DNA from 3 places in the Mesorhizobium sp. WSM3879 genome. Region 2 is predicted to be linked to each of the others. Evidence: predicted binding sites of a transcription regulator. Region 2 holds the regulator's gene; each other region holds the start of a gene.
The links. Region 2 encodes LexA, which represses DNA repair genes until DNA is damaged. Its sites were predicted from a motif close to TGTTCNNNNTGTGTTCNG; they were not measured.
Positions count from the first base shown of each region.

Region 1: CK218_RS07515 (YifB family Mg chelatase-like AAA ATPase) is a predicted target of LexA. The motif match lies at 2,001-2,018, and genes of this name have one in related genera.
Region 3: parE (DNA topoisomerase IV subunit B) is a predicted target of LexA. The motif match lies at 1,681-1,698, and genes of this name have one in related genera.

Region 1 covers NZ_NSFZ01000003.1:191,775-195,051, reverse strand. Annotated here, with positions in the region: gene CK218_RS07520 (malate synthase G) at 1-350, shown strand, start outside; gene CK218_RS07515 (YifB family Mg chelatase-like AAA ATPase) at 375-1,904, opposite strand; gene gshB (glutathione synthase) at 2,052-2,993, opposite strand; gene CK218_RS07505 (GtrA family protein) at 3,061-3,277, opposite strand, start outside.
Region 2 covers NZ_NSFZ01000004.1:289,431-292,707, forward strand. Annotated here, with positions in the region: gene moaC (cyclic pyranopterin monophosphate synthase MoaC) at 1-117, shown strand, start outside; gene glp (gephyrin-like molybdotransferase Glp) at 119-1,324, shown strand; gene lexA (transcriptional repressor LexA) at 1,441-2,175, shown strand; gene CK218_RS11370 (ComEC/Rec2 family competence protein) at 2,159-3,277, opposite strand, start outside.
Region 3 covers NZ_NSFZ01000015.1:31,847-35,123, reverse strand. Annotated here, with positions in the region: gene CK218_RS25810 (type II and III secretion system protein family protein) at 1-489, opposite strand, end outside; gene cpaB (Flp pilus assembly protein CpaB) at 571-1,509, opposite strand; gene parE (DNA topoisomerase IV subunit B) at 1,764-3,277, shown strand, end outside.

The DNA of each region.
Region 1 (3,277 bases), on a different contig from region 2:
TTGATCAGGGCGTCGGTTGCTCGAAAGTGCCCGATATCAACGATGTCGGCCTGATGGAGGACCGCGCCACGCTGCGCATTTCCTCGCAGCACATCGCCAACTGGCTGCGCCACAAGGTGTGCTCGGAGATCCAGGTCCGGGATTCGCTGCAGCGCATGGCGGCGATCGTCGACCGCCAGAATGTCGGCGACCCGCTCTACCGGCCGATGGCGCCCGACTTCGACAAGTCGATCGCCTTCCAGGCCGCCTGCGACCTGGTATTCAAGGGGACCGTTCAGCCCAACGGCTACACCGAGCCGGTGCTGCATGCGCGCAGATTGGAGCTGAAGGCGCAGGACCGGGCGGGGTAGCGCCGGAAATCCGCGCCAGGGACCTTACGCCGCCTGCGCCATGCGCTCCGCGCTCATGCGGTAGGAGATCGCCTCGGCGAGATGGATGCGGCCGACGGTTTCGCTGGCGTCGAGATCGGCGAGCGTCCGCGCCACTTTCAGCACGCGGTGATAGGCTCGCGCCGAGAAGGCGAGCTTTTCGCTGGCGTCCTTGAGCAGCGTCAGCCCGGCGACGTCGGGCCTGGCGATCGCCTCGACGACCGAAGGCGGGCAGTGCGCGTTGGTGGTGGCCGCCGCACCCAGCCTTTCCAGCCGCTCGCGCTGCATGGCCCGGGCGCGCGCCACGCGCTGCGCCACAGCGGCACTGGCCTCGGCCTTGTCCGGCCGGATCAGGTCGCTTGCCGAGACTGCCGGCACTTCGATCCTGAGATCGATGCGGTCGAGCAGCGGGCCGGAAATGCGCGCCTGGTATTCGGTGCGGCAGCGCTCGCCGCGCAGGCAGCGATAGCCGGGCTCGCCCGACATGCCGCAGCGGCACGGGTTCATCGCCGCCACCAGCTGGATGCGCGCCGGATAGGTGACGCGGTGGTTGGCGCGCGCGATCACGCAGTCGCCGGTCTCCAGCGGCTGGCGCAGCGCGTCCAACGTCTGCGGCGTGAATTCCGGGAACTCGTCGAGGAACAGCACGCCGTGATGCGCAAGCGACACTTCGCCCGGCCGCACGCGCAAGCCGCCGCCCACCATCGCCGCCATCGACGCCGAATGATGTGGCGCGCGGAACGGCCGTCGGTCTGTCAGCTTGCCTTCGCCGAGCTCGCCCGCCACCGACGCGATCATCGAGACTTCGAGCAGCTCCTTCGGCGCCAGCGGCGGCAAGATCGAGGGCAGCCTTTGCGCCAGCATCGACTTGCCCGAGCCCGGCGGTCCGACCATCAGGAGATTGTGGCCGCCCGCCGCCGCCACTTCCAGCGCCCGCTTGGCGCTTTCCTGGCCCTTGATGTCGGCAAGGTCCGGCAGATCGCGCGCGGCGACCTGGATGCCGGCCTCGGGACGCGACAGCACCTGGGTGCCGCGAAAATGGTTGGCGATGGCGATCAGGCTGCGCGGCGCCAGGATATCGAAATCCTTGCCGGCCCAGGCTGCCTCCGGCCCGCAGGCGAACGGACAGATCAGGCCTTTGCCTTCGGCGTTGGCGCCGATCGCCGCCGGCAGCGCGCCGGCGACAGCGGCAATGGTGCCGTCGAGCGACAATTCGCCGAGCACGACATAGCCGGCCAGCATATCGCCAGGAATGGCGCCGAGCGCGGCCATCAATCCGAGCGCGATCGGCAGGTCGTAGTGGCTGCCTTCCTTGGGCAGGTCCGCCGGCGCGAGATTCACCGTCACCTTCTTCGACGGCATCGAAAGGCCGGAGGCATGAAGCGCGGCCTGCACGCGTTCCCGGCTCTCTGCCACCGCCTTGTCCGGCAGGCCGACGATCTGCATCCCGACCTTGCCCGGGGCGATCATCACCTGGACATCGACCGGCACGGCCTCGATGCCCTGGAAAGCCACCGTGCGAACCCGCGCTACCATCTTGTCTCAAGCCCCCGGATACCGGCTCGCTCGCCGGTCCTGCGATCAGGCGGCGAGCGGGTTTGGTTTAGACAACCACAGATTTTCGGCTTAAGCAAGAACATTACGGGAACATAATGGTCCCGCCCACGGGGCAGCTGAGAGGCGCTACTTCCGCTTTCCTTCCACGCAGTCCCAGAACAGGGCAGCAATGTCCGCGCCGCCGAAGCGCCGCACCTCGCGCACGCCGGTCGGCGAGGTGACGTTGATCTCGGTCATGTAGTCGCCGATGACATCGATGCCGACGAGGATGAAGCCGCGTTCCCTGAGCGCCGGCCCGATGCGGGCGCAGATCTCGCGTTCGCGCTCCGTGAGCTCGGTCTTCTCGGCGCGGCCGCCTACATGCATGTTGGAGCGCGAATCGTGCTCGGCCGGCACGCGGTTGATGGCGCCCACCGGCTCGCCGTCGATCAGGATGATGCGCTTGTCGCCCTTGCGCACGTCCTTGAGATAGCGCTGCACGATATAGGGCTCGCGGAACAGCTGGCCGAACATTTCGAGCAGCGAGGCAAGGTTGCGGTCGGCCTCGTGCAGATGGAAGATGCCCGCCCCGCCATTGCCGTAGAGCGGCTTGACGATGATGTCGCCGAACTCCTTGCGGAAGGCGGCCACCTCCTGCGGGTCCTTGGTGATCAGCGTTTCCGGCATCAGGTCCGGGAATTCGGTGACGAAGATCTTTTCCGGGCTGTTGCGCACCCAGGCCGGGTTGTTGACCACCAGCGTCTTCGGATGGATGCGTTCCAGAATGTGGGTTGTGGTGATGTAGTTCATGTCGAAGGGCGGGTCCTGCCTCAGCAGCACCACGTCCATCTCCGACAGATCGGTGCGCACCGGCTCGCCCAGCGAATAATGGCTGCCCTTCTCGTCGCGCACCTGCATCTCCTCGGCGCGCGCGAACACCTTGCCGTCCCGCATCGACAGCCGGTCGGGCGTGTAGTGGAAAAGCTGGTGGCCGCGCCGCTGCGCTTCCAACGACAGCGCGAACGTGGTGTCGCCGGCGATCGACACCGTCGAGACATGGTCCATCTGGACGGCGATTTTCAACGGCATCTCGGGCCTCCGGCAATCTCTGTCGCCGATATAGGGAAATCGGCGGCTTCTGCCAATCGGCCAGAGATTATCGGTCGAAGACCAGCCGGGAATAGCCGACGAAGGACAGCGCCATCGCGACCAGCGAGGCGACCGTCAGCGCTGCCAGCGGCGCCAGGGAGGGCAGCGCGAACAGAAGGGCACAATAGACGAGATAATTGACGATGCTGGTGGCGACGCCGACGCCGCCGTAGCGCACGCCCTCCTGCGCGATGCCTCGGCTCGACGGCGCAAAGGTCAAATGC
Region 2 (3,277 bases):
GCCTGCCTCACCATCTATGACATGGCCAAGGCAGCGGACCGCGGCATGGCGATTTCCGGCATCAGGCTGGTCGAGAAGACCGGCGGCAAGTCGGGCGACTACAAGGCAGGTCTGTAGCATGGCTTTGCTTCCGGTCGCCGACGCGCTCCAGCGGCTGTTGGACGGCGCGACCGCGCTGCCAGGCGAAAGCGTGCCGCTGGCCGACGCCGCCGGCCGGGTTCTGGCCGACCCGGTGGTGGCTCTGCGCACCCAGCCGCCCTTCAATGCGTCGGCGATGGACGGCTATGCCGTAAGGGCCGCCGACGTGGCCTCGGCGCCGGCGCGGCTCTCCGTGATCGGCATGGCGCCCGCCGGGCGTGGCTTCACCGGCTCTGTCGGCAAGGGCGAGACCGTGCGCATCTTCACCGGCGCGCCGCTCCCCGAAGGCGCCGATACCGTCGTTATCCAGGAGAATGTCCGCGATCTCGGCGGCGGCGGCATCGAAGTGACCGAGCCGACCGCGGAGGGACGAAACGTCCGTCGCCGCGGCCTCGACTTCTGCGAGGGCGACCTGCTCCTCGAAAAAGGCCGCCAGCTCGATCCGGCGGCGCTTTCGCTGGCGGCATCGGCCAACCATCCGAGTCTCAACGTGGTGCGGCAGCCGCTGCTCGCCATCATCGCCACCGGCGACGAATTGCTGCCGCCGGGCAGCGCGCTCGGCCCCGACCAGATCATCTCGTCGAATGCCTATGGCGTCACAGCTACGGCCCAGTCGGTCGGCGCGCGCGCGCTCGACCTCGGCATCGCCGCCGACCGCAAGGACGCGATCGCGGCCCTGGTCAAGAAGGCGGTCAAGGCCGGCACCGACGTCATCGTCACGCTTGGCGGCGCCTCCGTCGGCGACCACGACCTGATCCACGACGTGCTGACCGGCGAAGGCATGCAGCTCGACTTCTGGAAGATCGCCATGCGTCCCGGCAAGCCGTTGATGTTTGGCCGGCTCGGCGACATTCGCTGCATCGGCCTGCCCGGCAATCCGGTCGCAAGCCTGGTCTGCTCGCAGCTGTTCCTGAAGCCGCTTCTGGCGCGGCTGGGCGGCCGGTCCTGCCGGCAGGAAATCCGCATGGCCCGGCTAGGCGTCGCAATGCACGCCAACGATCTCAGGCAGGACTATGTGCGCGCCGTGGTCCGCGAAGATGCGGGGGCGTTGATCGCAACACCGTTCGGCATCCAGGATTCCTCGATGTTGAGGATTCTCGCCGATGCCAATGGCCTGATCGTGCGCCAACCCTTCGCACCGGCGGCTGAAGCCGGCGAGGAATGCAGCGTTCTGATGTTACGCTGAACAAAACGTCAACACATTCACTAAACTTTAAACGGTTGCGGAACACAACTGGAACAGATAGTGTTTGTTCTGGGTTTGTTTTTCTGATTCTGGTTTCAGAACCCATGGGGGCCGCCATGCTGACGCGCAAACAACATGAACTGCTGATGTTCATCCATGAACGGCTCAAGGAAAGCGGCATTCCGCCGTCTTTCGATGAGATGAAGGAAGCGCTCGACCTTGCCTCGAAATCGGGCATCCACCGCCTGATCACGGCGCTGGAGGAGCGCGGTTTCATTCGCCGGCTGCCGAACCGGGCGCGTGCCCTTGAAGTGCTGCGCCTACCTGACTCGATCGCGCCCGGCCTCAATGCGGCGAAGAAATTCTCGCCGAGCGTCATCCAGGGCGGCCAAGGCAATCTCGGCCGCCAGATCAAACCCGCGGCGCCCGCCCGCACGCCGACGCCCAGCAATGACGACGACGCCGGTTCAGCCGTCTCCATCCCGGTGATGGGTCGCATTGCCGCCGGCGTGCCGATCGACGCCATCCAGCACCAGACGCATTCGATCACAGTGCCGCCGGACATGATCGCGGGCGGCGAGCACTACGCGCTCGAGGTCAAAGGCGACTCGATGATCGAGGCCGGCATCTTCGACGGCGACACGGTCATCATCCGCAACGCCAGCACTGCGAGCCCCGGGGAGATCGTCGTGGCGCTGGTCGACGACGAGGAGGCGACGCTGAAGCGCTTCCGCCGCAAGGGCGCCTCCATCGCGCTCGAGGCTGCCAATCCGGCCTATGAGACGCGCATCTTCGGTCCCGATCGCGTCAAGGTTCAGGGCAAGCTCGTCGGGCTCATCCGCCGCTACTGAGGGGCTGCGGCTTGGCTTCCTTCTCGGGCTTCTTGTAAGGCGCCAACCCCCTCGCCTCACGCGAGTAGCGCCGCTGTTCGTGCCAAGGGCGGTACGGTTTTTCGACGGCGTATTGAATGGTTGCTCGCGCCGTCGCCGATTGCGGATCGAAGAAGACGGCGGCACTGCCGTCGCGCGCGAGCTGCCGCTTGGTGACGACGAGGATACGTGGATCGCGGCAGGGATTGTAGGCCGTGGCGTCGTTGATGACGATGAGGTCTGCGAAGTCGCAGGCAGGCCGGGCAGCTTCGCGGTTCTCGGCGAGCGCGACGATCGCGCCTGATGGATGCCGGCCAATGCAGAGATCGCCCGTGCAGTAAAAGGGCGATCCAGGCGGCAGGTCGACCGGATCGGCCAAGTCCAGCGTGCCCTTGGCGAATGTCTCCGGCGGCACGATCGTTTCGGCCTTGAGCGCACGTTTCCAGTTATCGGTGGTGAACTCGTTGGAGCGGGCGCGATTGATGGCGAGTTCGCCGCCGCCGATCGGCATCGCCACCAGATGCGCGTCCTCCGAGATCAGCAGGTCCGGCGTGCGCACCTGCGGGATGATCATGACGGCCGCGGCAGCGAAAGGAATTGCGGTCAGCCTGAGCCACGTAGTCGCCATCGTGGCGATGACGAGCGCGATCGTCGCCAGCAGCACCGAATGGATCGAGATCAGGCCCACGGCATCGACCGGCGACCACTCCGAAATCCACGCCGAGATCGCGATCATCGCCGCCAGGCCCTTGCCCATCAAATAGAGGAAGGGCCCGTCGAAGCCGAACGGCATCATGACCGCGCTGGCGACGGCCAGAAACATCACGATCGTGACGATCGGCATGATCGCGAGATTGGCCAGCAGGCTGAGCGGCGAGACGCGCTGGAAATGCCAGATGGCAAACAGCGCCGTGGCACTTCCGGCAATGATCGACGTCATTGCGGCGCCACCTGCTCCGACTGCCAGTTTGTGCGACATGAACCGCAGGAACGAACGCTTTTCCGGCGGCGCTCTCACCTTGCCGGCGCGGTAGTCGGACCAGCCGGCATAGGCGCCGACAAGGGCGGCGGTTGCCGCGAACGA
Region 3 (3,277 bases), on a different contig from region 2:
GACCGAGTTGATCACTTCCTCATTGCCGGAGAAGCGCGACGCGATCTTGCTCGCCTTGTCGGCCGCGACCGCGTCTTCCGCCTCGCCCGAAAGCACCACGCGGCCGTTGGCCGAACCGACCTTGATCTTGGCATCCGGCACGCTGGCGCGGATGGTGTTGGCCAGTTGGTCGGTGTCCAGCGTCACCTCGATGTCGATGGTGCCGACGAGCTGCTTGTTCTGATCGAACAGCGCGATGCCGGTGGTGCCGAGATTGTTGCCCAGCACATAGAAGGACTTGTCGGTCAGCGGATTGACGTTGGCGATCTCCGGATCGCCGATGACGATCTGATAGAAGGCCGCGTTCGTCATGATCGTCTTGGGCTTGCCCTTGGCGACTTTGATCGAGGCGTTCTTGGTCGCCGAGACGTATACGACGTCGTTGTTTGCCTGGGCCGGCGCCCCAAAGGCCAGCATTCCGGCGGCTGCCAGAAAGGCGCCCGCCACCATAGCACGCAGAAGGCGCAGCCCTCTCGTGGTCCGTTCTTTGTTCAGCACATGCATTGTCCCGTTCCCGCCGGTCCCCACCGGCTATTGTTCTTGTTCGTTGGAAGGAACGACGTCTCCGTCGGCGGGCTTGGAGGGAACCTTATATTCCTCCACCTTCGTGCCGCGCGACACGATCACCGTCTTGAACTTCGGCTCTTCCGGCTCCTTCGCCACCGCCTTGACCAGCGAGGCGGCGCTTGCCTCGGCGCCCGCGGCAACCGAGCCGCCGAAGGACGAGATGGTGGTAAGTCCGTTGCCGCTGGCGCTGGCATCGGCGGCGGACCGCAAAGACAGCGACAAGGAGCCGACGGTGCGGGCGAGCGCTACCTTCTGCGCCCCTTCGTTCGTGACCTCGAGGGTCACGGAATTGGCGACCTGCGGCTCGGTCTTGCGCTCGTCCGCGCCCTGCCCGACCGAAAGCACCTTGGCGTCGGACACGACGATTTCGGACGTGACCGTCGAGCCGGCTGCCCCTTGCGCGTTCTTGGACACTTCCTGGATTTCGCCGGCATCGCGCGTCAGCACGACGTCAACCCGGTCGCCCGGCGTGATGAAACCGCCGACGCCGGCGATCTCGTCGGTGCGGATGGTGACGGCCCGCATGCCCGGAGACAGCATGTTGGAAAGTGTGGCGCGGCCGTTCGGTCCCGACAGTTTGGCGAGCAGCACCGGCTCGTTGACTTCGATCGGCGACAGCACAACGCGGCTGCCTTCTGCCAGCAGCTTGTCGATTGTCGGGAAGGCGCCTTGCGGCAGAGAATCCTGCGGCCACGGAATTTCGGTGAGTTGCGACCGGTCGAGCTGCATGCCGTAGCGTAGCGGCGCATTCGCCACGACGATGGTCTTGAACTCGACTTTGGGCTCGTGCGGCACCACGATCGATGCCGTCTTTTGCTCGGACTGGGCCCTCGCCTGGCTTTTGACCCAGAAGTCCGCGGCAAAGATCGAGATCGCGCCGAAAACGGCTGCGATGCCGATCATGGTTATGGCCCTGCCCTTCACAACGAAACCCCTGACGCCCCGTGGTCTTTTGTCGTTGAGGCTCACGCTAGGCGTTAATGTTAAAGAATCAGGAATCCAAAGGGGTGGAGCCCGCCCTATTTCCGGCGGCTTGGTTATCGAATGGTTTTGGAATAAGAGACAGTTTGATCCCTGAACGGAACAGGAACTCGTTCGCCCGCCAAAAGCGTGGCAGTATCGAGGAGTGATTCGCAGTACTGGACTTAATGGCTAGCATGGACGACACCAGCGATCTTTTCGGCAACCCGGAAAAGCAGCCCCAGCAAGTACGCGCGCCCTCGCGGCCGGCCGATCCGCTGGTGCAGGCCGCGAAGCGCTCGGCCGCCGCCCGCGACGGCAGCGAGAGCTACAGCGCCGCCGACATCGAGGTGCTTGAGGGGCTGGAGCCGGTGCGCCGTCGCCCAGGCATGTATATCGGCGGCACCGACGACAAGGCGATGCATCACCTCTTCGCCGAGGTCATCGATAATTCGATGGACGAGGCGGTGGCCGGCCACGCGACCTTCATCGACGTCGAGCTTTCGGCGGACGGATTTCTTACCGTCACCGACAATGGCCGCGGCATTCCGATCGATCCGCATCCGAAGTTCAAGAAGCCGGCGCTCGAAGTCATCATGACGACGCTGCATTCGGGCGGCAAGTTCGACTCCAAGGTCTATGAGACTTCCGGCGGTCTGCACGGCGTCGGCGTATCCGTAGTCAACGCGCTGTCCGATCACCTCGAGGTCGAGGTCGCGCGCGGTCGCCAGCTCTATCGCCAGCGCTTCTCGCGCGGCGTTCCGGTGAGCGGGCTGGAGCACCTCGGCGAGGTGCACAACCGCCGCGGCACCAGGACCCGCTTCCATCCCGACGAGCAGATCTTCGGCAAGGGCGCCGCCTTCGAGCCAGCCCGGCTCTACCGCATGACACGCTCGAAGGCCTATCTGTTCGGCGGCGTCGAGATCCGCTGGACCTGCGATCCCTCGCTCATCAAGGAAAAGGATCAAACCCCGGCCAAAGCCGAGTTCCATTTCCCGGGCGGCCTGAAGGACTACCTCAAGGCCACCCTCTGCGACGAATTCCAGGTCACGCGCGAAGTCTTCGCAGGCAAAAGCGACAAGCAGGGCGGCCACGGCTCGCTGGAGTGGGCGGTGACCTGGTTCGGCGGCGACGGCTTTCTCAACTCCTACTGCAACACGATTCCCACTCCCGAGGGCGGCACGCATGAGGCGGGCTTCCGCAACGTGCTGACGCGCGGGCTTCGCGCATATGCCGATCTCATCGGCAACAAGCGCGCCTCGATCGTCACCACCGAGGACGTCATGATCTCGGCCGCCGGCATGCTGTCGGTCTTCATCCGAGAGCCGGAATTCGTTGGCCAGACCAAGGACAGGCTGGCCACCATCGAGGCGATGCGCATCGTCGAAACCGCCATCCGCGACCCGTTCGACCACTGGCTGGCCGACAACCCGCAGGAAGCCTCGAAGCTTCTCGAATGGGTGATCGCGCGCGCCGATGAGCGTGTGCGCCGGCGTCAGGAAAAGGAAGTCTCGCGCAAGAGCGCCGTACGCAAGCTGCGCCTGCCGGGCAAGCTCGCCGACTGTACCCAGAATGCCGCGGCCGGCGCCGAGATCTTCATCGTCGAGGGCGACTCGGCCGGAGGCTCGGCCAAGCAGGCGCGCGACCGCGCCAGCCAGGCGGTGCTGCCGCTGCGCGGCAAGATCCTCAACGTCGCCAGCGCCGGCAACGA